DNA from 3 places in the Massilia sp. CMS3.1 genome. Region 3 is predicted to be linked to each of the others. Evidence: predicted binding sites of a transcription regulator. Region 3 holds the regulator's gene; each other region holds the start of a gene.
What was found. Region 3 encodes HrcA, which represses chaperone genes, less so after heat shock. Its sites were predicted from a motif close to TTAGCACTCNNNNNNNNNGAGTGCTAA; they were not measured.
Positions count from the first base shown of each region.

Region 1: a site for HrcA is predicted at 4,042-4,068, ahead of rpoH (RNA polymerase sigma factor RpoH). Genes of this name have one in related genera too.
Region 2: a site for HrcA is predicted at 2,096-2,122, ahead of groES (co-chaperone GroES). Genes of this name have one in related genera too.

Region 1 covers NZ_JBIMES010000004.1:377,347-387,024, reverse strand. Annotated here, with positions in the region: gene ACHAC9_RS09455 (FCSD flavin-binding domain-containing protein) at 1-27, shown strand, start outside; gene ACHAC9_RS09450 (response regulator) at 154-561, opposite strand; gene ACHAC9_RS09445 (ATP-binding protein) at 794-2,899, shown strand; gene rpoH (RNA polymerase sigma factor RpoH) at 3,025-3,918, opposite strand; gene ftsX (permease-like cell division protein FtsX) at 4,433-5,353, opposite strand; gene ACHAC9_RS09430 (cell division ATP-binding protein FtsE) at 5,350-6,039, opposite strand; gene ftsY (signal recognition particle-docking protein FtsY) at 6,059-7,171, opposite strand; gene ACHAC9_RS09420 (hypothetical protein) at 7,196-7,381, shown strand; gene ACHAC9_RS09415 (DUF4261 domain-containing protein) at 7,393-8,154, opposite strand; gene ACHAC9_RS09410 (NYN domain-containing protein) at 8,341-9,087, opposite strand; gene ACHAC9_RS09405 (hypothetical protein) at 9,223-9,678, shown strand, end outside.
Region 2 covers NZ_JBIMES010000005.1:354,913-364,590, forward strand. Annotated here, with positions in the region: gene ACHAC9_RS11170 (sulfite exporter TauE/SafE family protein) at 1-254, opposite strand, end outside; gene ACHAC9_RS11175 (EVE domain-containing protein) at 554-1,021, opposite strand; RNA gene ssrS (6S RNA) at 1,118-1,299, opposite strand; gene ACHAC9_RS11185 (cell division protein ZapA) at 1,346-1,657, opposite strand; gene ACHAC9_RS11190 (hypothetical protein) at 1,654-1,899, opposite strand; gene groES (co-chaperone GroES) at 2,205-2,495, shown strand; gene groL (chaperonin GroEL) at 2,536-4,182, shown strand; gene ACHAC9_RS11205 (NAD(P)-dependent alcohol dehydrogenase) at 4,387-5,481, shown strand; gene ACHAC9_RS11210 (hypothetical protein) at 5,574-6,035, shown strand; gene ACHAC9_RS11215 (glucokinase) at 6,066-7,925, opposite strand; gene ACHAC9_RS11220 (alpha-glucosidase) at 7,925-9,553, opposite strand.
Region 3 covers NZ_JBIMES010000015.1:71,214-80,891, reverse strand. Annotated here, with positions in the region: gene holA (DNA polymerase III subunit delta) at 1-994, opposite strand, end outside; gene lptE (LPS assembly lipoprotein LptE) at 1,002-1,544, opposite strand; gene leuS (leucine--tRNA ligase) at 1,548-4,190, opposite strand; gene ACHAC9_RS20510 (YdcF family protein) at 4,241-4,918, opposite strand; gene ACHAC9_RS20505 (barstar family protein) at 5,029-5,355, opposite strand; gene dapB (4-hydroxy-tetrahydrodipicolinate reductase) at 5,360-6,169, opposite strand; gene ACHAC9_RS20495 (outer membrane protein assembly factor BamE) at 6,177-6,812, opposite strand; gene fur (ferric iron uptake transcriptional regulator) at 6,892-7,326, shown strand; gene hrcA (heat-inducible transcriptional repressor HrcA) at 7,399-8,421, opposite strand; gene ACHAC9_RS20480 (HAD family hydrolase) at 8,486-9,202, opposite strand; gene ACHAC9_RS20475 (hypothetical protein) at 9,425-9,678, shown strand, end outside.

The sequences.
Region 1 (9,678 bases), on a different contig from region 3:
GGGATCTGGGCCGATGTGCTGACTTAAAGTGCCTGTTACCGATACTTTCCGATAAAGCAATATGCGCCGTAGACCGAGCTCGACGAAGGATCGTTATCAGCCAGGGGCGGACCAAGGCCAGCCGCGAGTCTCGAATTTACGAACGGACCAAACCTAAGGTTTACCCTGTGCTGTTTCGACCAGTTCTACTATATTGGCTGGCTTTGTGAGGTGAACGTCGAAGCCAGCGGCATGGACTTTCTTACGCGACATTTCGTCACCCCACGCGGTCAACGCGACAAGCTTCACGCCTCGCAGCGTTTGATCCGCGCGAATGGCCTGAGCTACTTGGTATCCATCCATCACTGGCATGCCAATGTCGAGGAATATCACATACGGATGATTGGCGCGAGCAGCAGCCAAGCCTTCGGGTCCGCCATATGCAACTTGCACATCGAGTCCATACATCTGCAACAGTTGTGCAGTCATATCGGCAGCGTCAGCGTTGTCATCAACGACGAGAACTGTCTTACTTGATCTCTTGCTCATCTTTGGTTGTACTTTCCCGGCGCCCGGTAGCATGCTTGCTCATTCCGAACCAATTGTCACATGCCGTGGGAATTCTTGTCACAGATATTGTATTGCGCACTTACTTTGCCGGCAGTGACACAAGAATCTACAGCGGAGCAGGCAAAATGCTATCGTCCTGTTATTTACAAATTAGGCAGTCCAGCTGTCTTTCTCTACAATGCAAGATCTAACACGCGTCAGCAGCCATATCCCGGGCCTGGGCTTCGTTTCCGGCGGCGGCGACATGGGTGCGGTATTCCGCAGCTTCGATTGGGCTTCCACGCCGCTGGGCGCACTGGACGCTTGGCCGCAATCGCTGCGCACTGCAGTGAGCATCTTGCTCAATGCGCGTCACCCCATGTATATCGCGTGGGGTCCTGACCTGCTACTCCTCTACAACGACGGCTATCGCGAGATCCTTGGCGCCAAGGCTGCGGATGCGCGACAGGTGCTGGGCAAACCGTTCGACCAAATCTGGCCGGAAGTATGGGAGCTGGTGGGTCCTATGCTCGCGGCAACGTTGGAAGGGAAAACGTTCTGGTTCGAAGACCAGGAGTTCACATTGACGCGCAATGGGTTTGCGGAGCAAGTGTTCGCGAGCTTTTCGACCAGTCCGATTCGTGCGGAAGCCGGTGAGATCGCGGGAGTGCTCTGCATCTGCACTGAAACAACGGGGAAGATCCGTTCGCAGCAGGATCGCCTGCGCCTTCTGGACGCAATCGGCGAAGCGACCCGTCTTGCCGACGAGCCAAAAGCCATCATGGAGCACAGCACGCGTCTGCTCGGCGAGTACCTGAGCGTGACGCGCGTCGCCTACGCAGATCTGGAGCCGGACAATGACCGTTTCACGATCCGCCACGATTGGCGGGTCGACGGGGCAATCAGCACCGTCGGCGAGTATTCGCTCGACCTGTTCGGCTCGCGCGCGAGGTCCGACATGCGCCTTGGCCGCACGTTTCTGGTCCATGACGTTGACAGCGAACTGAACGCGCAAGACGGGGCCGACATGTTCAACCAAATCGGTATCAAGGCAATCATCTGCTGCCCCCTGGTCAAGCAGGGCCGGCTTGTGGCCATGATGGCGGTGCACCAGCAGCAGCCGCGTGCCTGGACGGCTGACGACGTCGCCCTTGTCGAGGCCGTCGTCGACCGGTGTTGGGCCCACATCGAGCGTGTGCGTTCGATGGAAGCGCTGCGTGAAGCCGACCGGCGCAAGTCCGAATTCCTCGCCACCCTGGCACATGAGTTGCGTAATCCGCTCGCGCCGATTCGCAATGCGCTCGAACTGCTGCGCCTGGCCGGCGACAAGCCGGCGATGCTCGAACGGGTACGCGGGACAATGGAGCGCCAGGTCGACCAGATGGTCCATCTCATCGACGATTTGATGGAGGTCGCACGCATCTCGAACGGCAAGATGGACTTACAGATCAAGCGCGTCGATTTGCAGTCCGTCATCGCGAGCGCAGTGGAAACCAGCCTTCCGTTGGTACAAGCCGGGGGGCACCAGCTCGCGCTCGATGTGCCGGACGAACCGCTGTGGATCAACGTCGATACGGTGCGCCTGAGCCAGGTGCTCAGCAATCTCCTGTCGAATGCGAGCAAATATACGCTCAAGCACGGCCGGATCAGCATTTCCGCCCGCACCAGCGGCGACACCGTCGTCATCGTCGTCGCCGATACCGGAATCGGGATCGCCAAACCGGATCTTGCTCGCGTATTCGATATGTTCTCCCAGGCGCCGAACAGCATCGTCATATCGAAGGGTGGCCTGGGTATCGGCCTGTCGCTGGTTCGCCATTTGGTCACCCTGCACGGCGGAAGCGTAACGGCATCCAGTGCAGGACCCGGGCACGGTAGCACCTTCACCATTTGCCTGCCGCAGGCGCCGGGAAACGACATGGACGCACCTGGCCTGCTCGAAGAGCCTGGCATCGCTGCGCCAGCCGACCGGTCGAAGCTGTCGGTACTGGTAGCCGACGACAATGTCGATGCCGCTGATACCTTGTCCTTCCTGTTACGCGAAAAAGGACATGAGGTGCGTGTGGCCTATGACGGCCAAGAGGCCATGCGTATCGCCGCCTCCTTCGCACCAGATCTGGCATTTCTCGACCTGGGCATGCCGCGCATGGATGGGTATCAGGTCGCGCGTGGCCTGCGCGCGCTTCCCGGGCTTGCAAACGTCAGGCTGGTCGCTTTAACCGGCTGGGGGGCACAAGAGGATCGGGCGCGGACGCACGCCGCTGGCTTCAACGACCACTTGCTCAAGCCCGCTTCGCTTGAGAGGCTCAATGAAGTGCTGGCATCCGCCTCGCGTCAGACCCCAAACTGGAATCGCCTGGAGTCTTTTTAGAATCGCTGCAGGCGCTGCATTCGTCAGGGACGCGACAAGCAGCGCTACCACTTGCGCTGGTAGCCACCCAGGAACAAAAAAAGCGGCCCTCGCGGGGCCGCCATGTCTTGCCTGATGCGGGCGCGTTACACGAACGCCGCCAGCGCACCTTTCATCTTCTTCAAGGCCGCCGACTCGATCTGGCGGATGCGCTCGGCCGACACGCCGAACTCTTCGGCCAGCGTGTGCAGCGTCGCACCGGAGCCGTCGTCGTTCGCCAGCCAGCGTGCTTCGACGATGCGGCGCGAACGCGGGTCGAGTTTACCCAGCGCCGTTTCGATGCCTTCGGACTGCAGGCGCGTGACCTGCTCGGCTTCCAGCACCTTGGTCGGCTCCTGCATATCCGACGACAGGTAGGCGATCGGCGAGAACTTGTCGTCTTCGTCGTCAGTCGGCGCTTCGAGGGCAATGTCGCGGCCCGAGAGGCGGGTTTCCATCTCGATCACTTCTTCGCGCTTGACGTCGAGCAGCTTCGCCAGGGCGTCGACCTGGGTCGGGGTCATCGCGTCCAGGCCCACTTTGTTGCTGCGCAGGTTGAAGAACAGCTTGCGCTGGGCCTTGGTCGTGGCGACCTTCACCAGGCGCCAGTTCTTCAGGATGTATTCGTGCATCTCGGCTTTGATCCAGTGCATCGCGTACGACACCAGGCGCACGCCCTGGTCCGGGTCGAAACGCTTCACTGCCTTCATCAAACCGATATTGCCTTCCTGGATCAGGTCGGCGTGCGGCAGGCCGTAGCCGAGATAGCCACGCGCAATCGACACCACCAGGCGCAGGTGCGACAGCACCAGATTCTGCGCGGCGTCGAGATCGTTCGCGTCGCGCAGCCGCTTTGCCAGCGAGACCTCTTCCTCGTGGGTCAGCATCGGCAGGCGGTTGACGGCGGAAATATACGCGTCAATATTGCCGAGCTGCCCGGTGAAACCGAGGTTCAGGGCACGATTGCTGGTCGGAACCAATGCGGATTGTGCGGACGTCATATCTTTTCCTCTAAATTAATCTTTGCGGCATCGTCAAGTCCACCGGGACATCCCGGAGGCTGACTGCACGACGTCGTGCTTGATGCGTGTCAGACCTTGTTTACCTTCGCTTGAGCACATATATTAGCACTCTCCATAGGAGACTGCCAGCGACCCGCCAGAAACGGCGGGGCGTTTAAGTTTCATTAAAGTATTTCCCTCAGGAATCTAAAAAATAGCTGATTTACTTTAGAGCAGAATCAAGCACAACTGTTGAGATAGCTCAAACGTGCTTCGGCTTGCGATGGCGGTCAAGGCCCAGATTACGGGGTCGGGATGCCCGTTTTCTGTTAGTTGCCGCACGGAGCAGGCAGGTCGGAGGCAGGTGCGCCACTGTCTGGCGTGGTAGCGGCGTGCATGCCTACACGCGGGGGCGTGAAGAATTGCGCAGAGTCACGATATGGAATAGACGGCCGCAAAAAAACGGGCGATACAGCCTCAGCCATACCACCCGTCCTGTTGCGTCAGGAAGCGCTCAGCGCATGCGCGCCAAGTGCCTTTGTACCGACAACAGTGCACCGGTCAGCCCCAGCCCGGCGCTAATGGCCAGCAAGCCGCCCACTTCCAGCGCGCCCAGCGGCGCCAGCTGGAATTCCGACGCATACAGCCGCGCGAACTCGGCAATCGCGCCGTTCAAAGGATTCAAGGCCAGCATCACCGCACCCAGGGCCACCGCGCCGGCGCACAGGCCGAGCAGGGCGCCGGTGTAATAGAACGGTCGGTGGATGAAGTTATCGGTAGCGCCCACTAACTTGGAGACGCCGATTTCCTCGCGCTGGGTCAGTACCTGCAGGCGGATCGTGTTGAATACGACGGCGATCACGACCACGCCGAGCGTGATGGCCAGCAGCAGCAGCGCCAGGCGCAAGATGGCGAGCAGGGCGGCCAGGCGCTTGACCCAGGCCGAGTCGATCTGCACCGTGTCGACCTGAGGCAGGGCGCTCATCTGTTCGACGAGGGCGTCGAGGTGCGCGGCGTTCAGGGCACTGGAAAAGCCGGCCAGCCTCATCACATAGCTGTCGGGCAGTGGATTGTCGCCCAGCGTATCGAGCGCCTCGGACAGGCCGCTGCGCTCCTTCAGGTCTTCGAGCGCCTTCTCGCGCGGCACGAACTCAATGCGGGCCTGGCTGCCTTGCAGGATCTGGCGCAACTGGGGTTCGAGCGACTGCGCATCCTCGCGCGTGGCGTTCGGCTTGACGAACAGGCTCACTTCCGGATCGACCGCGAGCTGCTCGGACATCGGACGCACGTTGTCGAGCAGGGTGATGCCGGCAAACGGCAGCGCCAGCGCAACGGCGACGACCAGCACATTGAACAGGAAGGTACCGGGCGCCTTGCGCACGGTGGAGAGCGCCGAGGCGAATGCGAAGCGGTGTTCGCGCAACCACGGGCTCATGCCGCACCTCCAACACGGCCAGTAGAGGCGCGCTCATGCGGGACCAGCTGGCCGTGTTCGAGCCGGATCACGCGCGCCGCGCCGTCCAGCACTTCCTCGTCATGGGTCGAAATCAGGCAGGTCACGCCCACCGAGTGGAAGGCGCGCAAGGCGTCGAGCACCTTGTCGGCCGCCACGCGGTCGAGGTTGGCCGTCGGCTCGTCGGCCAGGATGATCTGCGGCCGGTTGACGATCGCGCGCGCGATCGCCACGCGCTGCTGCTCGCCGCCGGACAGTTCCAGCGGATGCGCCTTGGCTCTGTCCAGCAAGCCGACTTTATCGAGCGCGGCGCGTGCGCGCTGTTCGGCGCCCGCTTTCGGCGCGCCCGAGACCAGCAGCGGCAGCATCGTGTTGGCCAGGATGCTCCGGTCGTTCAGCAGGCGCTGCTGCTGAAAAATAAGCCCTAATTTGCGCCGCAGGAAAGGGATGCCGGGCTTTTTCAGCTGACCGATGTCCTGGCCGAACACGATCACGCGCCCGCTGCTGGGACGCTCGATGGCGGCGATCATTTTCATGAGCGTCGACTTGCCGGCGCCGGAGGGACCGGCGAGATACACCAGTTCGCCCTTATTGATGTTCAGGGACACCTCGCGCAGGGCGCTGGCTTCCTGGGAATATTTCTTGGAGACGGAGTGGAATTCGATCATTGGCCGCGATTCTTATCTGTTAACCCAGCAGCGCTTCAACGAACTCTTCTGCATTGAACGGCTGCAGGTCGTCCAACTTTTCGCCGACACCGATGAAGTACACCGGCACCGGACGCGTGCGGGCGATCGCGGCCAGCACGCCGCCCTTTGCCGTACCGTCGAGCTTGGTAATCACGAGGCCGGTCAAGGCCAATGCGTCATCGAATGCCTTCACCTGGGCCAGTGCGTTCTGGCCGGTATTGCCATCGATGACGAGCACGAGCTCGTGCGGGGCATCCATCATGCCCTTGCCGATGACGCGCTTGATCTTTTTCAGCTCTTCCATCAGGTGCAGCTGGGTCGGCAGGCGGCCGGCGGTATCGACCATGACGACATCGACGCCGCGCGCCTTGCCGGACTGGACTGCGTCGAACGCGACTGCCGCCGGGTCGCCCGAGGCTTGCGAGATCACGGTGACGTTGTTGCGCTGGCCCCAGACCATCAATTGTTCGCGCGCGGCGGCGCGGAAGGTGTCGCCCGCGGCGAGCAGCACCGACTGGCTTGATCGCTGCATGTGCTTGGCGAGCTTGCCGATGGTGGTGGTCTTGCCGGCGCCGTTGACGCCCGCGATCATCATCACCAGCGGCGCATGGCGTCCCAGTTCGAGCGGCTTTTCCAGGGGCTGCAGCATCTCGATCATCAGCGTTTTCAGCGCGGCCTTGACGGCGGCGGCGTCGAGCAGCTTGTCTTCCTTGACCCTGCGGCGCAGGCTGTCGAGCAGGAACTGGGTCGCGTCCATGCCGGCGTCCGACATCAGGAGCGCGGACTCGAGTTCCTCGTACAGGTCTTCGTCGATGCGCGCGCCGACGAACAGCAGCGACAGGTTGTTCGACGTCTTCGACAGCCCGGCCTTCAGGCGCGTCATCCAGGACTTTTTCTTCTCCGCCTCGCTGATCGGGCGCTCGGCCGTCTCTTCGATGAAGAGCTCGGCTTCAGGCACAGCTTGCGCAATGGGTGCGGGGGCAGGCGTGGGCGCCGGTGCGGGAAGGGGGGGGGCGGGCGCAGGAACAGGTACCGGCGCGGCGGATGCCGGCAGTAGCTCGCTTGGCGCCGTTTCGGGACCGGCTTTTTTTCTCTTAAAGAAACTAAACATGGATTGAGTGGTGGAGGGTAGTGCATGCACATGCCGGGTTCGATCACCGGCACGACGAAATGGGTCGCGCGTATTTTACCAGAGGGGCGTACTGACGAATCGACAACGAATGGGTGCGGCCAGGCCATCGCCTTGGCTTTCATCGCGCTGGTAGCGCTATTTCTCACGCATCCCACGGCCGAACTGGAGCCGCTGCTTCCTGAACACTGAGGGGGCCGTCCTTATTGACGGTTGCGGACCCACCAGTTGCCCTTCTTTTCCGCCACGACGGGGCTCAGGCGCCAGACACCGTAGGGATTGTTGAAGAGCGAGCCCGGACCGTAGTCGATCGCCGGGACCTGTTCGACCCGGTACACCTGCTTGCCCTCGCTGACCGAAAACGTATGGCCGTCAGCCAGGGCCGGCGCATGTTCGAGCAGGTAGCGCGTGAAGAAGCGCAGCATATCGGCAGCCTGTGTCTTGTCGTCCGCACTGGTGATCGCTTCCGGCAAGCCGAAGTTGTGCATGCCGCAGGAGTACACGTCGGCGCCGGCCACATACACCACCAGCGCCCGGTGCGCGCTCAATTGCTCGAGCTGCTCGCACATGTCGATCCAGTAGGCGGGGGCATGGGCGATGCCGGTGCTGTCCACCTTCACGCCCAGGCCGGCGGCGTCGATGACTGCCGCGCCGGCGCGCATCATCGCATCGGCCGCGGCGCGCGAGCCGCCCGGTCCCATCAGGTAGGCCACCGTCCTGTGCGTGTCGATATCGGCCATGGCTTCGGTGGCGGCCCAATGCGGGCCAGCCTTAGCAAAGTCGGTTGCCAGCTCCGGGTCGGCCCTTTGCAGCACGAGTTCGCAGGTAAATCCGGTTTCGGTGTCGCGCAATACAGTTCCGTCAAGCGTGTATCCGGTGCCGCTGGCGATGATTTCTTCGGCCAGGGCGCTGCTGCTGTCCCACGGGCCGGGAATGCATAAAACCACTTCTGGGGTGTTGCTCACGGTGCTACGTCTCCTTTTTATTCTGCGTCGGCGCCCTTGAGAGGCGCATGATTGCTGCTGGAATGGGCTGTACCATAACGACTTGCCTGTTTGCAAAGCAGCCTGCCCGTCGAGCAGCATAGCTTGTTCGGCGTAATGATGCTCTTGGCAATTGGAGCAGGGGTGTGGGGCATGCAGGCGGCGTGGTCAGGCCCGGATCATGCGTTCCGGCGCGAGCGTGGCCGCCTCGAGCTTGGGCCTCGGTTGTACCCAATGTCCGCCGTTGTCCAACCGGGTAACGAGGTCCGGATACGTCTGGACCATATCCAGCAGGCCCGTGTGGCCGCATTGTTGCGGTGAAAAGCCGGGATCTGTACGCCGCATGTACTGGCCGAGTGCACCGAGGCCTACCCAGCCTTCCGCCGTTTCGGCCGCTAGCAGGGAGACCGCCGCCAGCAGCGCGCGCGGTCGGCGTTTTACGATCTTGGGCGGCTCGCTTTTCGCCTGCTCGGGTTGCGCCGCCGCGTATTCGAAGAATTGGTCCGAGGCATTGCGCAACGCGTCCGGCGTCTTGGCTTCGCCGACGATGCACACACTGGCGCCACGCCCGCGCAGCTTGCGGCAGAGATAGGCGAAGTCGGAATCGCTGGTGACGATGCAGAAGGTGTCGACCCGGCCATCGAACATGAACTCCAATGCGTCGAGCGCCAGCGCGATATCCGCAGTGTTCTTTCCCGGCGCATATTGGTATTGCAAGCATGGCGTGAACGCCGATCGCAACAGCGCGTCCTGCCACTTGTTCGCCAGCGTCGTATGGTTGCCATAGCCTTGGCGTACGACGACACGGCCGAACTGCGCGCACATTTTTAGCGCGTAATCGAGTATGTCGGGACCGGTATTGTCGCAATCGACAAGCACTGCGACACGCCCTGCGGCCTTTAACTGTTCCGGCATTAGCTTATCTGTCCTTACTGGTGAATAAATGGCTGTTCAATGAAATGGCTTTCAAACCGAACGCTGATTTCAAAATATATCTCAAGCAGGAGCACGGCAGTCGATAATATGGCTTCAACAATCCTTTGCGAACGAATGTCGACCGACTCCTACCAATCCGTCTACCGCGAAAAACTGCTTGAACACCTGCTCGTCGGGGAGTTGTTGAAGTATTCGTGGTTTGAGCACGGCGCCTCGCTCGAAGTGTCGCAGCCGGCAATCGACCGCGCGGGCCACGATATCGTCCTGGAAGCGAATGGCGTTACCCGCCATGTCCAGTTGAAGACGTCGTCGACGGTTGCAACAACAGGGCGGCAGAACGTGCATCTGGGCCTTGCCCAAAAGCCGTCAGGATGTGTGATTTGGGTACGCTTCGATCCAGCCTCGATGGTCCTTGGGCCTTTCCTGTTCTTCGGTTCCGCCCCGGGCGCGGCTTTGCCGGCGCTCGATGGCTTTAAAGTGGCCATGCATACGAAAGGCAATGCACAAGGCATCAAAGCACAGCGGCATGGCCTGCGGGTAGTGCCGCTGTCGAAGTTCAAGGCAGTGGAC
Region 2 (9,678 bases), on a different contig from region 3:
AACTTGACGATGCGCCAGACCACCGCCCCATGCTTGTGGTGCGCGCGCACCGAGGACAGCGAGGTGAACATGATGGTCGCCAGCGAGGTGGCAATCGCCATGTGCACGACCAGCGCTTCGGGAACGTCACGCGCTGTCAGCACCATGGTAATAAAGGGCACCATGATCATGCCGCCGCCGATGCCGAGCAGGCCGGCGGCAAAGCCGCCAAAGGCGCCCATTGCCAGCAGGGCCAGGATCATGGACGGGTCCATCCGCCCTCCCCTCTGAGGCCAGGCCCGGCCTGCACATCGGCAGGCAGCGTGGGAGAAACTTGGAACGGGGTAGCCATCGGCACGCCTTGTCTATCAAAAGGATGAGACAGGCATACTAGACCATGGGCCGCCGATTGTCGAAGCCACGTCGCGTGGGGCAATTTCCTTCAGTCCCATCAGCATGGCGCACATGGGCGCCTCTCAGCCGCGCGCGGCAGTTGCACCAGCGCCGACGCAGCGCAGCACGGCCGCGGCCAGCGCCACGGCGTTGCCAGCATGTTGTGCGCTTGAATGCTGAATCAGTCCTTGGCACGCATGAAGGCGAGGATGGTGTTCCACTGTCCGCTCGTCACCGGCGAAATCGACAAGCGGCTGCCTTTCTGCAGCAAGACCATGTCTTCCAATGCGGGAATCGCACGCATGTCGGACAGCGGCAAATAGCGCCCCTTCTCTTTTGCCCGCACGTCGACCGATATCCAGCGCGGTTGCGCGTGCGTCGCTTTCGGGTCGAAGTATTTACCGGCGCTGTCGAATTGGGTGGCGTCCGGATAAGGACCGCTCACGACTTCTGCGATTCCCGCGACACCGGGAACGGCGCAACTGGAGTGATAAAACAGAATGCCGTCGCCGACCTGCATCCCGTCGCGCAGAAAATTGCGGGCCTGATAGTTGCGCACGCCGAACCAAGCAACTGTCTGCCCTGGAGCCGCCAGAACGTCGTCGAAACTGACTTCATCGGGCTCGGATTTCATCAACCAGTAGCGTATCAAGCGGACACTCCTGCAAACAAAAACACGCGGTCACAAAACAGTGCGCGCATAAAAAAACGGCTGCGTGCACATGCCCGCAACCGCTTTCTGGAATAGTGCCCCGCCTGTGCCGTTTTTTGCCGGCATCCCGAACCTAATGGCTCAAGGTGGTCACAGTCAGTTCAATTTCGGGTTCGTCGAACTAGCGACGCTCACGCCCATCAAACACTATCCCGCAACCTATGCGTGTAAATGGTTCAAGGAATATATGGCAATCTCGAACACCGCAGGGTGAAACGGAGTTTACTCCCTTGAACCGTCATGTCAAACGAATTTGGCCGTTCAAGACAGATTTTCTTGCGGTGCCAGGGTCTGGTCGAGGACGCTGTGCATCGCTTCGAGTTTTTGCTTGACCTCGAGCATGGACATGTCCGACAGCGGACCTTGCGGCGACTTGACCGACAGGAATTCGGCCGCCACGCTGAGCGCGGCCATCACGGCGATGCGGTCATTGCCCTTCACCTTGCCCGAGTCGCGCAGCGCGCTCATCTTGCCGTCGAGGTAGCGCACGGCGTCGCGCAGCGTCGCCTGCTCGCCTTCCTTGCAGGCCAGGCGGTAAGGCTGGCCCATGATCGTCACATCCAGGTAAATCATTGGGTAGCCTCGGTATCGATGGGTTCAGCGTCTTTCTCTTCTTCGGGTTCGGGCGCGGGCAATTGCTCGATCACGGCTTCGACCCTGTGCTGGACCTCGACAATGCGCTCGACGAGCGCCATGTTCACTTCGTTCAGCAGCAGGTTAGTTTGGCGCAGCTGCGCATTCTCGCTGCGCAGCGACCCAACGAGCTCGGCGAGCCGCTCGATTTTGTCGGATAAGTCTTGGAATTCGGAAATCATTCGTAACTATAGGTGGGATCAGGTTTGACAGTCAACAGGATAGCGTGTTTGGCAGGACGGCGTGTCATAGGGCGTGCGGGGCTCCTGACCAGGCAGTCAGGTAACGCATCCTGCCTGCATATGTTGATCCCGATCAAGCCAATGCAATTTATTTTGCAACTTAGCCGCTTGAAATACCCCTATATCGTCCCTATAATTAGCACTCGTTAGTTGAGAGTGCTAACAACCCTTTCAAGCCGCAACGTATGTACGGTGCGGCACTCGAAGCAAATAGCTAGTCCACACCACTGAATAAGGAGTTCTGCATGAATCTTCGCCCACTGCACGATCGCGTCATCGTCAAGCGTCTCGACCAGGAAACCAAAACCGCCTCCGGCCTGATCATCCCTGATGCAGCCGCTGAAAAGCCGGACCAGGGCGAGATCCTGGCTGTCGGCAACGGCAAGGTCCAGGACAACGGCACGCTGCGCGCCCTGGAAGTCCAGGTCGGCGACCGCGTGTTGTTCGGCAAGTACTCGGGCCAGACCGTCAAGGTCGATGGCCAGGAACTGCTGGTGATGCGTGAAGAAGACATCATGGCCGTGCTGGTCAAGTAATTCTCCTTCAAAAATCCTCGAATAAATCGGAGCAAACAACATGGCAGCTAAAGAAGTAATTTTCGGCGACGCAGCGCGCGCCAAGATGGTCGAAGGCGTGAACATCCTCGCCAACGCAGTCAAAGTGACCCTGGGCCCTAAAGGCCGCAACGTTGTGCTGGACCGTTCGTTCGGTTCGCCAACCGTCACCAAGGACGGCGTGTCGGTCGCGAAAGAGATCGAACTCAAAGACAAGCTCATGAACATGGGCGCGCAGATGGTCAAGGAAGTTGCGTCGAAGACCAGCGACAACGCCGGCGACGGCACCACCACCGCGACCGTGCTGGCACAAGCCATCGTGCGCGAAGGCATGAAGTTCGTTGCCGCCGGCATGAACCCGATGGACCTCAAGCGCGGCATCGACAAGGCAGTTGCTGCCACCGTCGAAGAGCTGGCGAAGATCGCCCGTCCATGCACCACCACCAAGGAAATCGCCCAGGTCGGCGCCATTTCCGCCAACTCGGACTACTCGATCGGCGAGCGTATCGCTGAAGCGATGGAAAAAGTCGGCAAGGAAGGCGTCATCACCGTCGAAGACGGCAAGTCGCTGAACGACGAACTCGACATCGTCGAAGGCATGCAGTTCGACCGCGGCTACCTGTCGCCGTACTTCATCAACAACCCGGACAAGCAAGTCGCTATCCACGAGAATCCATTCGTCCTGCTGTGCGACAAGAAGATCTCGAACATCCGTGACCTGCTGCCGGTACTGGAACAAGTCGCGAAAGCCGGCCGTCCGCTGGTCATCGTTGCTGAAGACATCGACGGCGAAGCGCTGGCGACCCTGGTCGTCAACAACATCCGCGGCATCCTGAAGACCGTTGCTGTCAAGGCACCAGGCTTTGGCGACCGTCGCAAGGCCATGCTGGAAGACATCGCTGTCCTGACCGGCGGCCAGGTCATCGCTGAAGAAGTCGGCCTGACCCTGGAAAAGGTCACGCTGGCAGAACTCGGCCAGGCCAAGCGTATCGAAGTCGGCAAGGAAAACACCATCATCATCGACGGCGCCGGCGCTGCTGAAAACATCGAAGCGCGCGTCAAGATGGTGCGCGTCCAGATCGAAGAAGCGACCTCGGACTACGACCGCGAAAAACTGCAAGAGCGCGTGGCCAAGCTGGCCGGCGGCGTTGCCGTGATCAAGGTTGGCGCTGCCACCGAAGTCGAGATGAAGGAAAAGAAAGCACGCGTCGAAGACGCACTGCACGCCACCCGCGCCGCGGTTGAAGAAGGCATCGTGCCAGGCGGCGGCGTCGCTCTGCTGCGTGCCCGTGCTTCGATCACCGTCAAGGGCGACAATCCTGACCAGGAAGCCGGTATCAAGATCGTCCTGCGCGCAATGGAAGAGCCGCTGCGCATGATCGTCCAGAACGCTGGCGAAGAGCCATCGGTCGTCGTCGCAGCCGTTCTGGCCGGCACCGGCAACTACGGCTACAACGCTGCCAACGGCACCTACGGCGACATGGTCGAAATGGGCGTGCTGGACCCAGCCAAGGTCACCCGTTCGGCCCTGCAGAATGCAGCGTCGATCGCCGGCCTGATGCTGACCACCGACTGCATGGTCTCGGAACTGGCTGAAGACAAGCCATCCGGCGGCATGGGCGGCATGGGTGGTATGGGCGGCATGGGCGGTATGGACGGCATGATGTAATGTCGGCCGGCGCCGGTTCGCCGGCGCTCTGCTGCATACAAAAAAGCCTGCAAGGTTTGCGCCTTGCAGGCTTTTTTACGATTGGCGAGCTGACGGCCGCAAAACCTTGCGGGACCGCTTCTTCTGCCTCCAGTGCGCGCAATCTAACAGACATGGCCGCCTCCCCGGACCTATCGTTCCCGCTCCACTTCCCAAGGAGCGACCATGATCAAAGTCACCGGCTACGCGGCCAAGCATTCCTTCAGCCGCCTGAAACCCTACGAATTCGAGCGCGAGGAAGCGGGCGCGCACGAAGTCGAAATCGATGTGCTGTACTGCGGCGTCTGCCACTCCGATATTCACCAGGTCAAAAACGAGTGGTCGAACACGGTCTACCCCTGCGTGCCTGGCCACGAGATCGTCGGCCGCGTGACGAAAGTCGGCCCGAGCGTGAAGCGCCATGCCGTAGGCGACATGGTCGGCGTCGGCTGCATGATCGACAGTTGCGGCCAGTGCGAGGCTTGCCAGTGCGGCGACCAGAATTACTGCGGCAGCCCGAACAGTTGGCTGGCCACCTACAACGGCCCGATGCTCCCGACATCGAAGGCCGGCGAAAACATCTATGGCCGCGACAATACCTTCGGCGGCTATTCGAACATCCTGGTGGTAAAAGAAGAGTTCGTGCTGAAGATCCCGGCAGGCTTGAGGCCGGAAGTGGCGGCGCCGATCCTCTGCGCGGGCGTGACCACCTACTCTCCGATGAAGCGCTGGGGTGTGAAGGCGGGCGACAAGGTCGGCGTGATTGGCATGGGGGGACTCGGGCATATGGCGGCAAAGATCGCCAAGGCGATGGGCGCCGAGGTGACCTTGTTTACGACAACGGAGGACAAGATCGAGGAGGCGCAGAAGCTCGGCTTCAAGGCGGTGCTGGAGAAGGACAAGAAGACATTCGAGGAATTGGCGACGAGCTTCGATTTCATCCTCTCGACCGTGCCCGAAAAACACGACCTGAACCCGTTCGTCAAGCTGCTCAAGCGCGACAGCGTGCTGTGCGTAGTCGGCGCGCTCGAGCCGCTGGCGCCCGTCGATAACATGCAGTTGGTGCTCAAGCGCCGTTCGATCGCCGGCTCCCTGATCGGCAACCTGGCCGACACCCAGGAAGTGCTTGATTTCTGCGCCGATCACGGCATTGGACCGGAAATCGAGATGATCCGTATCCAGGACGTCAACGACGCATATAAAAAGGTCGAAAAGGGCGATGCGCGTTTTCGGTACGTGATCGACATGGGGTCGCTGAAGGAAGAGATCGCCGACGCTTGATCGCTCCGTCCGGTCCGTGGCTGTCGGCGCTAGGATTGCCCGGCAGTCACGCATCGGCTAGTATGGCCTCACGTTTTTCACGAGGCTCCATCATGATTCCACGCGGCGCATCCCTGTTGACCACCGCCCTGCTGGCAGCCATCCTGCTCCCCGGCTGCAAGGACGAGCAGACCCCCACGGCGCCGCCGCAGCCCGCCAAGCCGATCGTCGCGCAGAAGCTTGATCCGGCCGTGACGCGCGAGCAGGCGATGGCCTCCCTGCTGGCGCTGCCGGAAGTAAAGAGCTGGTCGCAAGACATCGAACAGCGCTCGCGCGGCAAGGCGCACGGCGCCGTGATCGAGGACGACCCGACGCCGCGCCTCATCAACGGCCGCGCATACTGGCAGCTGAGTTTTGTCGAGAACCGCGCCGACAAGGTACACCGGCGCGAGAGTTTTCTCGTGGCGCGCACGGGCAGCCAGATCCTGGTGGAAGACACGACGAACGATATGGTGGTGTCGCTGGACGATTGGCGGCGCACCATCCGGCGCGTGGAGTTGAAGTCGGCGGATTGATTGAGGCCAATGGCCGCAATCACGCAAACTTCAACTGTCCAGGTGCGAAATCAGCAGCCTGCGCTGCTCCACGTCGACCTCTGCGCCCTCACGCCCATTGTGCGCGTCGACCGACAGCCCCACCGCCATGATGTCGATGAACAGCAACTGCAAGATCCGCGAAATCATCGACAGGAACATCGTGCTGTCCTCGGCGTGATCGACCGCCAGGCACACGCTGGCCTTGCGCGCCAGCGGCGACTGGCTGTTACCGATGGCGATCACGTCCGCGCCGCGCGAACGGGCGATATCGACCGCCTGCAGCAGCTCCGGCAAGCGTCCCGAATTCGAAATCGCGATCACCACATCGCCCGGCCCCAGCAAATCGGCCGCCAGCGTGAACAGGTGAGAATCGCCATACAGCGCCGTTGGAATCCGGAAGCGGAAAAACTTGTGCTGGCCATCGAGCGCCACCACGCGCGCATTGCCCATGGCGTAGAACTCGACCCGGCGCGCGCGGCTCACCAGTTCGATCGCGCGGTCGAGCGTGTGCACGTCGAGCCCGTCGCGGAATTTCAAAATCGCCGCCACGGTGTTGTCGATCACTTTCGCCGATAAATCGTGGGTACTGTCGCTGTTCCTCACCTGGCTGTGGCGCACGGGAATCGCGCCGGTCAGGCTGCTTGCGAATTTCAATTTGAAATCGGCCAGGCCCAGGAAGCCCAGCGAGCGGCAGAAGCGGATCACGGTCGGCTGTGAGACTTCGGCCCCGCGCGCGATGTCGGCGATCGGCTCGTTCAGCACCAGGCGCGGCTGCTCGAGCACGAGGGTGGCGACGCGCTGTTCGGCCGGCGTCAGTTCATGGCGCAGGTGCTTGATGCGGTCCATCAGCGTATTGGCGCCACTGCGCCCGCGCAGGTGTTCGGAGAGGATGGTCGCCACGCCGTGGAAGGCGGGATTGGGCGTCGTGATCACATAGGTCGGGATGTCGGCCAGGTAGTGCGAGAAACGCCCCTTCGCTTCGAAGCGCGCACGGAACGGCGAGCGCGCGAACCACTCGCCCATGCGCGGCACGATACCGCCGCCAATAAAAATGCCGCCGAATGCGCCCAGCGTCACTGCGAGATTCGCCGCGGCGCCGCCGAGCATGCCGCAGAAGACGTCCATGACTTCGATACAGAGCGCGTCGTTCGCATCGAGCGCGCCGGCGAGGGTCTCGGCCGCGCTACGTGCAGGCGCCTGCACGCCGTTGCGGATCGCCAGCGCCTCATGGATCAGTTCCATGCCGGGCCCGGAAATCAGGCGCTCGTTCGACACGTGCTGCCAGGCGCGCCAGGCGTGCTGCAGGATCGCGAACTCGCGCTCGTCGCCGGGTGCGAAGTTCACGTGCCCGCCTTCGCTGCCGAGCGTGACGAAACCGTCGGCGGTTGGAATCAAGCCCGACACGCCCAGACCCGTGCCCGGCCCCAGCACGCCGATGACCGCATTCGCCGCCGGCTTGCCGGCGCCGACCTGCAGCAGGTCGGCATTCGTCAGCACCGGAATGGCCATCGCCAGCGCGGTAAAATCGTTCACGACCAGCAGCGTGGCCAGGCCGAGTTCGCGCCGCACCGCCTCGGTCGAGAAGGCCCAGGCGCGGTTCGTCATGCGCACCTGGTCACCGTTGACCGGGTTGGCCACCGCAAAGGCCGCGTGCTGCAGGGTCAGGTCGGCATGCTGCGCCAGATAGAAACGTAAGAGCGGGACGACGCCGTCGAAATCTTCGCACTTCAACACGGCCACATGGCGGAACACGCCAGGCGCCGTCTGCAGCGCGAAGCGCGCATGCGTGGCGCCGATGTCGGCCAGCAGGCGCGGGCCGTCGGCGAACGCGGTGCGCCCGAATTTTTCCAGCTCGGGCGCGTTGCCCATCAGGCCAGGCTACCGAACCAGGCCCCGTAGGCCGGCAGCGTGACGCGGCCACCCGACGCGTCGCCGGCCAGACCGTGGCCTGCCAGGTCCTGCGCCGATGCCGTCTCCGGCCAGTCGATCGTGACCGGTGCAGCCGACAGGTTGAACGCGGCCAGTACGCTTGCTTCTCCCGCCAGGGTGCGGCGCAGCGCCAGCACCGGCTCGGGCGCGTCGAAGAAGGAGATGTCGCCGCGCGTCAGCTGCGGCAGGCGCTGGCGCCAGTGAATAATGCGGCGTGCGGCGTTCAGGGCCGAGGCAGGGTCGAACTCCTGCTGCGACACGGAGGCGGCCAGATGCGGCACGGCGACCGGCAGCCATGGGCTGCCTTCGCTAAAGCCCGCGTTGGGCGCCGCATTCGTCCACGGCATCGGCGTGCGGCAACCGTCGCGGCCCTTGAACTCCGGCCAGAAGGTGATGCCGTACGGGTCCTGCAGCAGTTCGAAGGGCACGTCCGCCTCGATCAGCGCGAGCTCGTCGCCCTGGTACAGGCAAGGCGTGCCCCTCAACGAGAGCTGCATCGCCAGGATCATCGACGCAAACGATGCGGGCGCATTCTCGCCGCCCCAGCGCGTCATCACGCGGATCGCATCGTGATTCCCGACCGACCAGGAAGCCCAGCCGCCTTTGACGCGCGCTTCGAATTCCTCGACCTGGGTGCGGATGTGCGCGGCGGTGAATTGCGGGGTCAGCAAATTAAAACTGTAGGCCATGTGCAGCTTGTCGCCGTCGGCCGTGTACTCGGCCATGCAGGCCAGCGCATCGTCGGCGCCGACTTCGCCAATCGACACGGCGCTGTATTCGTCCAGCAGGGTGCGCACCTTCTGCAGGAAAGCGATGTTTTCCGGACGCGTCTTGTCGTAGATATGGGACTGCATGCCGTAGGGGTTGACGTCGGTGACCGAGGCCGTATCGCGCGTCAATGCAGGGGGATTGCTGCGAAGCTCGGTGTCATGGAAGTGGTAGTTGCAGGCGTCCATGCGCACGCCGTCGACACCGCGTTCGAGCCAGAAACGCAACGCGTCCAGGTGGGCTTGCTGCACCTCGGGATTGTGGAAATTGAGCTGCGGCTGGCTGACCAGGAAATTGTGCATGTAGTACTGCTTGCGGCGCGTGTCCCACTGCCAGGCGGAGCCGCCGAAGACCGACATCCAGTTGTTTGGCGGGTTGCCGTCCGGGGCCGCGTCGGCCCACACGTACCAGTCGCTCTTCGGGTTGTCGCGGTTTGATCGGCTCTCGGCAAACCACGGATGGGCGTCGGCCGTGTGCGCCATGACCTGGTCGATCATGATCTTCAAGCCCAGGTTGTGCGCTTTTTCGATCATCGCATCGAAGTCGGCCAGGGTGCCGAACAGCGGATCGACATCGCAGTAGTCCGAAATGTCGTAACCGAAGTCCTTCATCGGCGACTTGAAATACGGGGAGAGCCAGACGATGTTCACGCCCAGGCCCGCGATGTAGTCGAGTTTCGCGGTAATGCCCGGGATGTCGCCCACGCCGTCGCCGTTCGTGTCGAGGTAGCTGCGCGGGTACACCTGGTAGATGATGGCTTCGCGCCACCATTCATTATTCTGCGTGGAGGTCTGGGTCATGACGAGGATCCGGTTAGTGATTTTTACGCAATATACAGCAGGTTTTCCAATTTTACAATCTGAGGAAAGGCGTCATTTATCGGCATATTTCCTTTGCATTCAACGGCTTACGTGCAAATAATATT
Region 3 (9,678 bases):
CCAGCTGCAACATCGCATCCCACGCATCCCCCGCGAACGCCTTTGCGCGCAATCCCTTGACCATCTTGTCGACCTGCGCCGCCTGCTGCAGCGCGGCCTCCAGCGTGGCCAGCGAAATGCGTCGCAATGCCGGATCCATCATCCGTTCGCGCGGACCCCAGATGCGGTATTCCTTCAACAGCGCCCCGAGCGGGCGCCCCTGCGCCATCCCGGATTTCAATTTTAACAGCGTGCGGATTTCTTCGGAGACGGCCCACAACACCAGCGGCAGCGCCTCCCCTTCCCCTTTCAGCCCCTCGAGCATGCGCGCCAGGCGCGCCGGGTCCCCAAGCAGCATCGCTTCCGACAACTTGAACACGTCGTAGCGCGCCACGTTCAGCACGGCGTCCTGCACCTGTTCAACACTGAGTTTGCCCGGCTCGTGCAGCAGGCCCAGTTTCTGGATTTCCTGGTGCGCCGCCAGCAGGTTGCCCTCGACCCGGTCGGCAATAAAATCGAGCGCCGTACGGTCCGCGCTCTGCCCTTGCGCAGCCAGGCGCTGGCCGATCCAGCCGGGCAGCTGCGCACGTTCGATGTTCGGAATCTCGATGTAGACCGCGGCTTGCTGCAGCGCGGCCACCCACGACGCCTTCGCCGTCTGCCAGTCGAGCTTCGGCAGCGTGATCAGGGTCAGGTTGTCGGGACTGAGATCCTTGGCATACGCCTGCAGCGCGGCGCTGCCGTCCTTGCCGGGCTTGCCGGTCGGGATACGCAGCTCGATCAGCTTCTTGTCGCCGAACAGGGACAGCGCCTGGTTCGCCGCCAGCAGCTCGCCCCATTTGAAGGTGCGCTCGACGGTGAGCACGTCGCGTTCGGTGTGCCCAGCCGCGCGCGCGGCACGCCGGATTTTATCCGCCGCTTCCAGCGCCAGCAGGTGCTCGTCGCTGGTAATCACGTACAGCGGCGCCAGCGCCTTCGCCAGATGGGGCTCGAGCGCCTCGGGCCTTAATTGCATTACTGTCTCACCGCGCTGGTTGCGCTGGTTGCGCTGCTTGCGTCTTGACGGCTGCCAGGCGGCGCATGACCTGCTGCACCAGGTCGGACTGCATGTCGCGGTACAGCAGCGCTTCTTCGCCTTCCTTGGCCAGCACGATTTCTTCGCTGAAGGCGAGGTTGCGGCGCAGCGTGATCTCGGTAGGCCCCAGCAGCAGGTTGCCGCCGGCGTCGCGCACCTGGAACACCAGCGTGTAGCTGAGCAGGTACTCGCGCACGCGGCCCAGGTTGTTCAAGGAAAGGATCGCCTTGTTGCGCGCCTCGGAGATGACTTCGAAGCGCGCCTGCGCCTCCTGTGGCGTGGTCGCGATGACGACCCGGTCGCCGGCGCGCAGGTTGCGCTTGAGCTCATTGCCGAGCGGCGAAGTGTCCGGGAAGGCCAGGTAGATGCTGGTGAACGGCATGTCGTAGGCGCCGTTCGAGCCGCGCAGGTGGAAACCGCAAGCGGTCAGCGTGGTGGCCAGCAGCAGCGCCGCACAGGCGCGCGCAAAGAGAGGGGATTGAGCGCGCATGTCTTACACCACGATGTTAACGAGTTTGCCGGGCACGACGATGATTTTCTTCGGCGTGCCTTCGATGAACTTCTGGACCGCCTCCGAGCCAAGCGCCGCCGCCTCGATCGACGCCTTGTCGGCATCTTTGGCCACTTTGACGGAGCCGCGCAGCTTGCCGTTCACCTGGATCATCATCTCGATCTCGGCCTGCTCCAGCGCTTGCGGATCGACTTCAGGCCACTGCACGTCGAGGATGTCGCCGTAGACGCCGGCAAAGCCGAGTTCCTGCCACAGCGCGTGGGTGATGTGCGGCGCGACCGGGTTCAGCATGCGCAGGAAGATCGACAGGCCTTCGGTGATCACCCCATCGCCCGCCACCCCCTCGGGCAGCTTGGCCGACTCCAACGTGTTGAGCATCTTCATGCAGGCCGAAACCACCGTGTTGTACTGGATGCGTTTGAGGTCGTAATCGGCCTGCTGCAGCACCTTGTGCACTTCGCGGCGCAGGGTTTTATGGGCGTCTTCCAAACCACCTTGCTGCTGGCCGGCGAGGGCCGCGGCGATACGCTCGCGCTGCGCATAGCCATAGGCCCAGACGCGGCGCAGGAAGCGGCTTGCGCCTTCGACGCCGCTGTCCGACCACTCCAGGGTCTGCTCAGGCGGCGAGGCGAACATCGTGAACAGGCGCGCGGTGTCGGCGCCGTACTGCTCGATTTGCGCTTGCGGGTCGATGCCGTTGTTCTTCGACTTCGACATCTTCTCGGTGCCGCCGATGTCGACCGGCTGGCCGTCGCTTTTCAGGGTCGCGCTTTGCGGACGGCCCTTGTCGTCGAACACGAGTTCGACGTCCGCCGGGTTGAACCAGGTTTTTTTACTCGACGCGTCTTCGCGGTAATAGGTCTCGTTCAGGACCATGCCTTGCGTGAGCAGGTTGACGAACGGCTCGTCGAATTTCACCAGGCCGAAGTCGCGCATGACCTTGGTCCAGAAGCGCGCGTACAGCAGGTGCATGACGGCGTGCTCGATGCCGCCGATGTACTGGTCCATCGGCATCCAGTAATCGTTGCGCGCGTCGACCATCGCATCGTTCGCACCCGGCGAGGTATAGCGCATGTAATACCAGGACGAGTCGATGAAGGTGTCCATCGTGTCGGTCTCGCGGCGCGCCGGCTTGCCGCATGTCGGGCAATCGCAGGCCAGGAAAGCCTCATCCTTGTTCAGCGGGTTGCCGGTGCCGTCCGGGACCAGGTGCTCGGGCAGCACGACCGGCAGGTCGCTTTCCGGCACCGGGACCACGCCGCACTCGGCGCAGTGGATCATCGGGATCGGGGTGCCCCAGTAGCGCTGGCGCGAGATGCCCCAGTCGCGCAGGCGGAAGGTCACCTTCTTGTCGCCCAGGTCCTGCGCGGCCAGGTCGCCCGAGACCGCGTTCACGGCCGAGGTGTAATCGAGGTCGTCGTACTTGCCCGAGTTGATCGTGCGGCCGTTTTCCTTGTCGCCATACCACGCCTGCCAGGCCTCCAGCGAAAACGCCTGGCCTTCGACTTCAATCACCTGCTTGATCGGCAGGTCGTATTTTTTGGCGAACTCGAAATCGCGCTCGTCGTGGCCCGGCACGCCCATCACGGCGCCGTCGCCATAGGTGATCAGGACGTAGTTGCCGACCCAGACCGGGATTTGCTCGCCGGTGACCGGGTGCGTCACGAACAGGCCGGTCGGCATGCCCTTCTTTTCCATCGTCGCCATGTCGGCTTCGATGACGGAACCGAGTTTGCACTCGGCGATGAAGGCGCCGAGTTCCGGATTGTTCTTTGCGGCGTGCTGGGCCAGCGGATGTTCGGCGGCCACGGCGCAGAAGGTCACGCCCATGATGGTGTCGGCGCGGGTGGTGAAGACGTACAGTTTGCCTTCGTTGATCAGCTCACCGGCGTCGTCCATCACCACGTGCGGGAAGGCGAAGCGCACGCCGACCGACTTGCCGATCCAGTTGGTCTGCATCGTGCGCACGCGCTCCGGCCAGCCCGGCAGTTTGTTGTCGACGTAGTCGAGCAGTTCGTCGGCGTAGTCGGTGATGCGCACGTAGTACATCGGGATCTCGCGCTTTTCGATCGGCGCGCCCGAACGCCAGCCGCGGCCGTCGACGACCTGCTCGTTGGCGAGCACCGTCTGGTCGACCGGGTCCCAGTTCACGGTACCGGTCTTCTGGTAGATGATCCCCTTCTCCAGCATCTTGAGGAACATCCACTGGTTCCACTTGTAGTACTCCGGCTTGCAGGCGGTCATCTCGCGCGACCAGTCGATGGCGAGCCCCATCGACTCCATCTGCCCGCGCATGTGGGCGATGTTTGAATAAGTCCACTCGGCCGGCGGCACGTTGTTCGCCATCGCCGCGTTCTCGGCCGGCATGCCGAAGGCGTCCCAGCCCATCGGCATGAGCACGTTGTAGCCGTTCATCCGCAGGTAGCGGTACATCACGTCGTTGATCGTATAGTTGCGCACATGGCCCATGTGCAGCTTGCCGGATGGGTAAGGCAGCATCGAGCAGGCGTAGTACTTACCCTTCGGGAAACGTGGGTCGTGCTCGACGGCCTTATAGGCATCGATCGACTTCCAGTACGCCTGCGCGGCCTGTTCAACTTCGGCGGGACTATATTTATCTTGCATGATCTTCTGCGGACGGAATGTGGGAGGGTGGAGCAGAACATTATACTGGTTCATCTGGGAAGAGCTGGGGTCAGCCTGACCCCAGCCGTCCCAGCCGTTACGGCGAGCACCGGATATGGCGCATGCCCCTCCAGCTCGCGCAGAAAGTCCTGCTCCAGGTAATGTGGAATCTTGTGGAACTCGGCCAGCACACGTGCACGAAATTCGGCGTGCTCGTGCCAGCGTTCGGCCGGCAGGCCGAAGTAGTTGACGGCGCAGGCCGATACGGTAATGCCGGGCCAGTGCCGGGCCAGTGTCATCAGGTAGCGCCGCATGGCGCAGACCTTGCCGATCGCGAGCACGCTGTCGACCTCGGCCAGGTCCATGCTTTGCGCCACTTGACGGCGGCCGAGGATGACGTTTTCGCCGGTGTTGGTGGCTTCAAGCTCGAGGATCAGGATGGAGGGCGGCATGCCGAGTTCAATGAGCCGCTCGGCGATGACGTCTGCTTCCGGGCGTGACTGCCCTGCCGTGGCGCCCCCGGAGACCAGCAGCCGCTCGAACATGCCGCGCTGCCAGAGTGCGTGCGTCGCACGGCAGAATTCGTCGACGCCGTGGCGCGTACCGAACAGGAAGCCGAGTCGCGCGGGACGTAGCGGCAAGGCCGGCATCACATAACGCGAGATGGAAAGAAGATCGTCTGCGGTCATGGCCAGGTCGATGCAGTGCTCATCACCTTGGGAACGCATGGGGTGGTGGGGCTGCTGCTGTGCGCTGACTGGCCGCCATGATCCGCGCGGACACAAGCGCACCTTTATGGTCGAGGTAGTGTCCGAATGTCAGACCCCAGCCTGTTCGTTTAACGCAGCACCAGTTCCAGGGCCGGCTTCTCGCCGTAGTCTTCGTAACGCTCGTTGATGCCGCCGACGCAAAACACGATCTCGTCGATCAGGTCCGGCAAGCGGGCGCGCAGGGCGGCGCTGTCGGTGATGACGATTTCCAGCACCTCGTTCGGCTGCAGCCGGAACTTGGTCATGTTCTCTTCGTCGCGCAGGTAGCTCAGGCAATCGACCCAGGCGTCGATGGTGTCGCCCGACACCGTATGAAAGCCGAAAGCGCTGCGGCTCTCGGCGAGAAAAGTCGCCTCGTTGACGATTGCCGCGCCGTTCAGTTCTGCCACTGCCATTGCATCATCCTTTCAGGGACAGTACGTCCTGCATGTCGTACAGGCCATTCGCCTGGTCGGCGATGAAGCGCGCGCCGCGCAGGGCGCCGTGCGCGTACGTCACGCGGCTGCTCGATTTATGCGTGATTTCGATGCGTTCGCCCGTGCCGGCAAAGAGTACCGTATGGTCGCCGACGATGTCGCCACCGCGCACGGTGGCAAAGCCGATGGTCGAGGGATCGCGTTCGCCGGTGACGCCTTCGCGCCCGTACACCGCGCACTCCTTCAGGTCGCGACCCAGCGCATCGGCGATGACTTCGCCCATTTTGAGGGCGGTGCCGGAGGGCGCGTCGACCTTGTGGCGGTGGTGCGCCTCGATGATCTCGATGTCATAGCCTTCGGCGAAGCTTTTCGCGGCCATTTCCAGCAGTTTGAGCGTCACGTTCACGCCCACGCTCATGTTCGGCGCGAACACCACGGCGATTTTTTCGGCAGCGGCAGCAATGACCGCCTTGCCGGCGTCGTCAAAACCGGTGGTGCCGATCACGATTTTGACGCCGTGATCGGCGCAGTACGCCAGGTGCTGCAAGGTCCCTTCCGGGCGCGTGAAATCGATCAGGCAGTCGGCATTGGCCAGTGCATGCGCGAGATCGGATTCGATCGTCACACCGGTGGGCTGGCCCGAGAAAGCACCGGCGTCATGGCCGATGAACGGGGAACCCGCGACGTCGAGGGCGCCGGCGAGCACGGCATCGGGTGCGGCGGCGATTGCCTCGATCAGCATGCGGCCCATGCGCCCGCTGGCGCCGGCGACCGCGATTTTCAGTGGCGTCATGACGGTTTTATGGGGTGTTCGAGGAAGTGGCGGGCGTGGCGGCCGTCGAGGGATCGACCGGACGGGCAGCGGTTGCTGCCTCGGCTTTTTTCGCCTCCTTGACAACGTTCTTCGCCGGGCCGGCGATGCGGGCGATGTACTCGCGCTCGGTCGGCAGGTTGCCGCCTTCGAAACGTTCGACCACGTCATCCTTGAAGAAGATGGTAACGCGGCTGGTGGTCAGCTCGCCATTGCCGCGCGCGAGATAGAACGGGAAGTCCCAGCGGTCGGCGTGGAACATGTCCGTCAACAGCGGCGTGCCGAGCAGGAAGCGCACCTGTTCGCGGGTTTGCCCCACTTTCAGCTGGGTCAGCATTTCTTGCGAGACGAAGTTGCCTTGCTGGATGTCCGGGCGGTAAGGCGAGAAGATCCACAGGAATTTCTGCAGCTTCGTGCCTTGCGTCGTTTGCGCACCGGCATTGGCCAGCGACGCCGACTTGCCGGCATCGGATGCCAAGGCGGCTTCGGACGTATTCACCGGTGCGGCCGGTTGAGTCTGGTTGCGCCACGACGCGCAGCCGGACAGTACGAGCGTGCAGGCAAGGCCGGCGGCAAGCGCAGCGCGGGTCTTGGAGCGATGAACAACGGCATCAAAGAGACGCATAAGTAACCTCAAAACGTTTAAGCGGGAGCTTCCAAAACGCTATATCATAAAGCACTCCGCCCATCTACGAGTAACAAACATGAGTAACAGTCCCACCGACCTGAAGGCGAGCGGCCTGAAGGCGACCTTGCCGCGCCTGAAGATCCTCGAAATTTTCCAGAACAGCGAAGTGCGCCACCTGACGGCGGAAGACGTCTACAAAATCCTGCTGGCCGAGAACATGGACGTCGGCCTGGCGACCGTCTACCGGGTGCTGACCCAGTTCGAGCAGGCGGGCCTCTTGAACCGCAACCACTTTGAAACCGGCAAGGCGATCTACGAACTGAACGCCGGTTCGCACCACGACCACCTGGTCTGCCTCGATTGCGGCCATGTCGAGGAATTCTTCGACGAAGAAATCGAATCGCGCCAGAACAAGATCGCCGCCGAACGCGGCTTCAAAATCGCCGAGCACGCATTGGCGATCTACGGACATTGCATCAAGCCGGCGTGTCCGCATCGCGGCGGCCGGTGATCCCGGGTTGCACCCGCAATGAAAGACGGCGCCGATGGCGCCGTTTTTTGTTGCTACCTTACGTATAGTGCCCTATGAATGACTCAACGCATTCGACAACAACTTGGCCGTGATATCGACAATCGGAATCACGCGCTCATACGCCATGCGCGTCGGGCCGATGACCCCCAGGGTGCCGACGATCTTGCCGTTCACCTCGTAGGGCGCGGTGACCACGCTCATCTCGTCCATGGGCACCAGCTTCGATTCGCCGCCGATAAAAATCTGCACGCCGCCGGCCTTGCTCGACATGTCGAGCAGTTGCATGAGACCGGTTTTTTGCTCGAACATCTCGAACATCTGGCGCAGCGAACTCATGTTCGACGACAGGTCCGACACCGACAGCAAATTGCGCTCGCCCGAAATGACCATCTCTTCGCTGCCTTCGGCCATCGCCTCGCTGCCGGCTTGCACGGCCGTTTGCATCAGGCCACCGATGTCCTCTTGCAGCTGGCGCAATTCGCCCGTCAGGCGCCTGCGCACTTCATCGAACGTGAGACCGGCGAAGTTCTGGTTCAGGTAGTTGGCCGAGTGTACCAGCTGGGACGGCGTGTAATCGACCTCGGTGAGCAGCAGGCGGTTCTGCACGTCGCCGCGCGGGTCGACGATGACGAGCAGGATGCGCTTTTCGGACAGGCGCAGGAATTCGATTTGCTGGAATACCGACTCGCGGCGCGGGCTTTGCACGACGCCGGCGAATTGCGTCAGCGACGACAGCATTTGCGCCGCGTTGGCGATGAGTTTTTGCGGCTGCTGGGCCGGCAGGTGCATGCGCCCGGCGTCGACACCGTGCTGGCCGTCCAGGTGCTGCACCGTCAGCAAGGTGTCGACGAACAGGCGGTAGCCGCGCGGCGTCGGCACCCGTCCGGCCGAGGTGTGGGGACTGGCGACATAGCCCATCTCCTCGAGGTCGGCCATGATGTTGCGGATCGTGGCCGGAGACAGGTCGAGGCCGGAAATTTTCGAGAGCGCGCGCGACCCGACCGGCTGGCCGTCGGCAATATAACGCTCGACGAGGGCTTTCAGCAGGGTTTGGGCTCGGGTTTCAAGTTGCATGGGGAGTGGTCGCGCGCAGAATGGTTGCGCACCTATTATGCACCTTCAGCCCTACCCTGTGGGCTCAGACGTGTTCGCGCTTGAGCCAGTCCAGCAATCCATCGAAGTTCGCCACAATCGCATCCGGTTGCACGCCCTCTTCCAGGTGGCGCCGGCTGGCGGTGCGATTCATCCAGACCGCGCGCAAGCCGGCGCGCTGGGCGCCCTGCACGTCGAGCAGCAAGTCGTCGCCGACATACACCGCCTCGAATGGCGCCACGCCCAGCGCGGCGCAGGCGGCGTGGAAAATCGCCGCATCCGGTTTCGCGCGGCCGAAACTGGGCGCCGCCACCGAGGCATGAAAATGGTGGGCCAGGCCGATCGTCTGCAGGTCGGCGTTGCCGTTCGTTACCGAGCCGACCAGCACGCGCCCCTTCAAGCGCAGCAGGCCGGGCAGCACATCGTCGTAGGGAATCACGGCGTTGCGCGCGGCAAAGAATTCAGTCATCGCCAGGGCGACCTTGCCGACATCCTCGCCGGCCTGCTCGAACGCGGCGGTCAAGCCGGCGCGGCGCAGCGCGCCCAGGTCGAGCTGGAATTCGGGACGCCGCGCCAGCAGCTCGAGACGCGCCTGGCGCAGGCTGTCGATGGTAAACCGTTCGGCCACGCGCGGCGCGTTGTCGGCAAGCCACGCGAACAGGGTCTGCTCGGCCTGCACGATAACCGGCGCGATCGGCCACAGCGTATCGTCGAGGTCGAACAGGATGGCTCTGGGCCAGGGACGGCGGTGGGAAGGTTTCATCGGCGGCGGTCGTATCGGTGGGTCCAGCATAGCGAGGCCAGCGGCGAAATGCAAACGGGCCGCGGCTGCAGGAGCGCCCGCCCTGCGCTTCGTTACACCGTGATACAAAGCCTAATGAGCCCGGGCCTTGTCAAATGCTCTAAAATGATGGGCAAACTTCTACCATGCGGCCCGGCGCCTCTCATTTGCGCGCCTTGCCCCTTCCCATTTTTTGGAGAAATTATGATTCGTTCCCCCCTGCGTGCCGGCCTCGCGCTGGCATGCGCGCTCAGCCTGTCCGCCTGCGGCGGCGGCGACGGTGATGTCTTCATCGGCGGCAATGTGTCCGGTGTGACCAAGGCCGGCCTGGTGTTGACGAACAACGACGGCGACGACCTCGCTGTCGAGCCGAACAGCACCTCCTTCTTCTTCGCGACCCGCGTCGAAACCGATGCCGGTTATAACGTCAAGGTCAAGAGCGTGCCGCCGAATGTCGA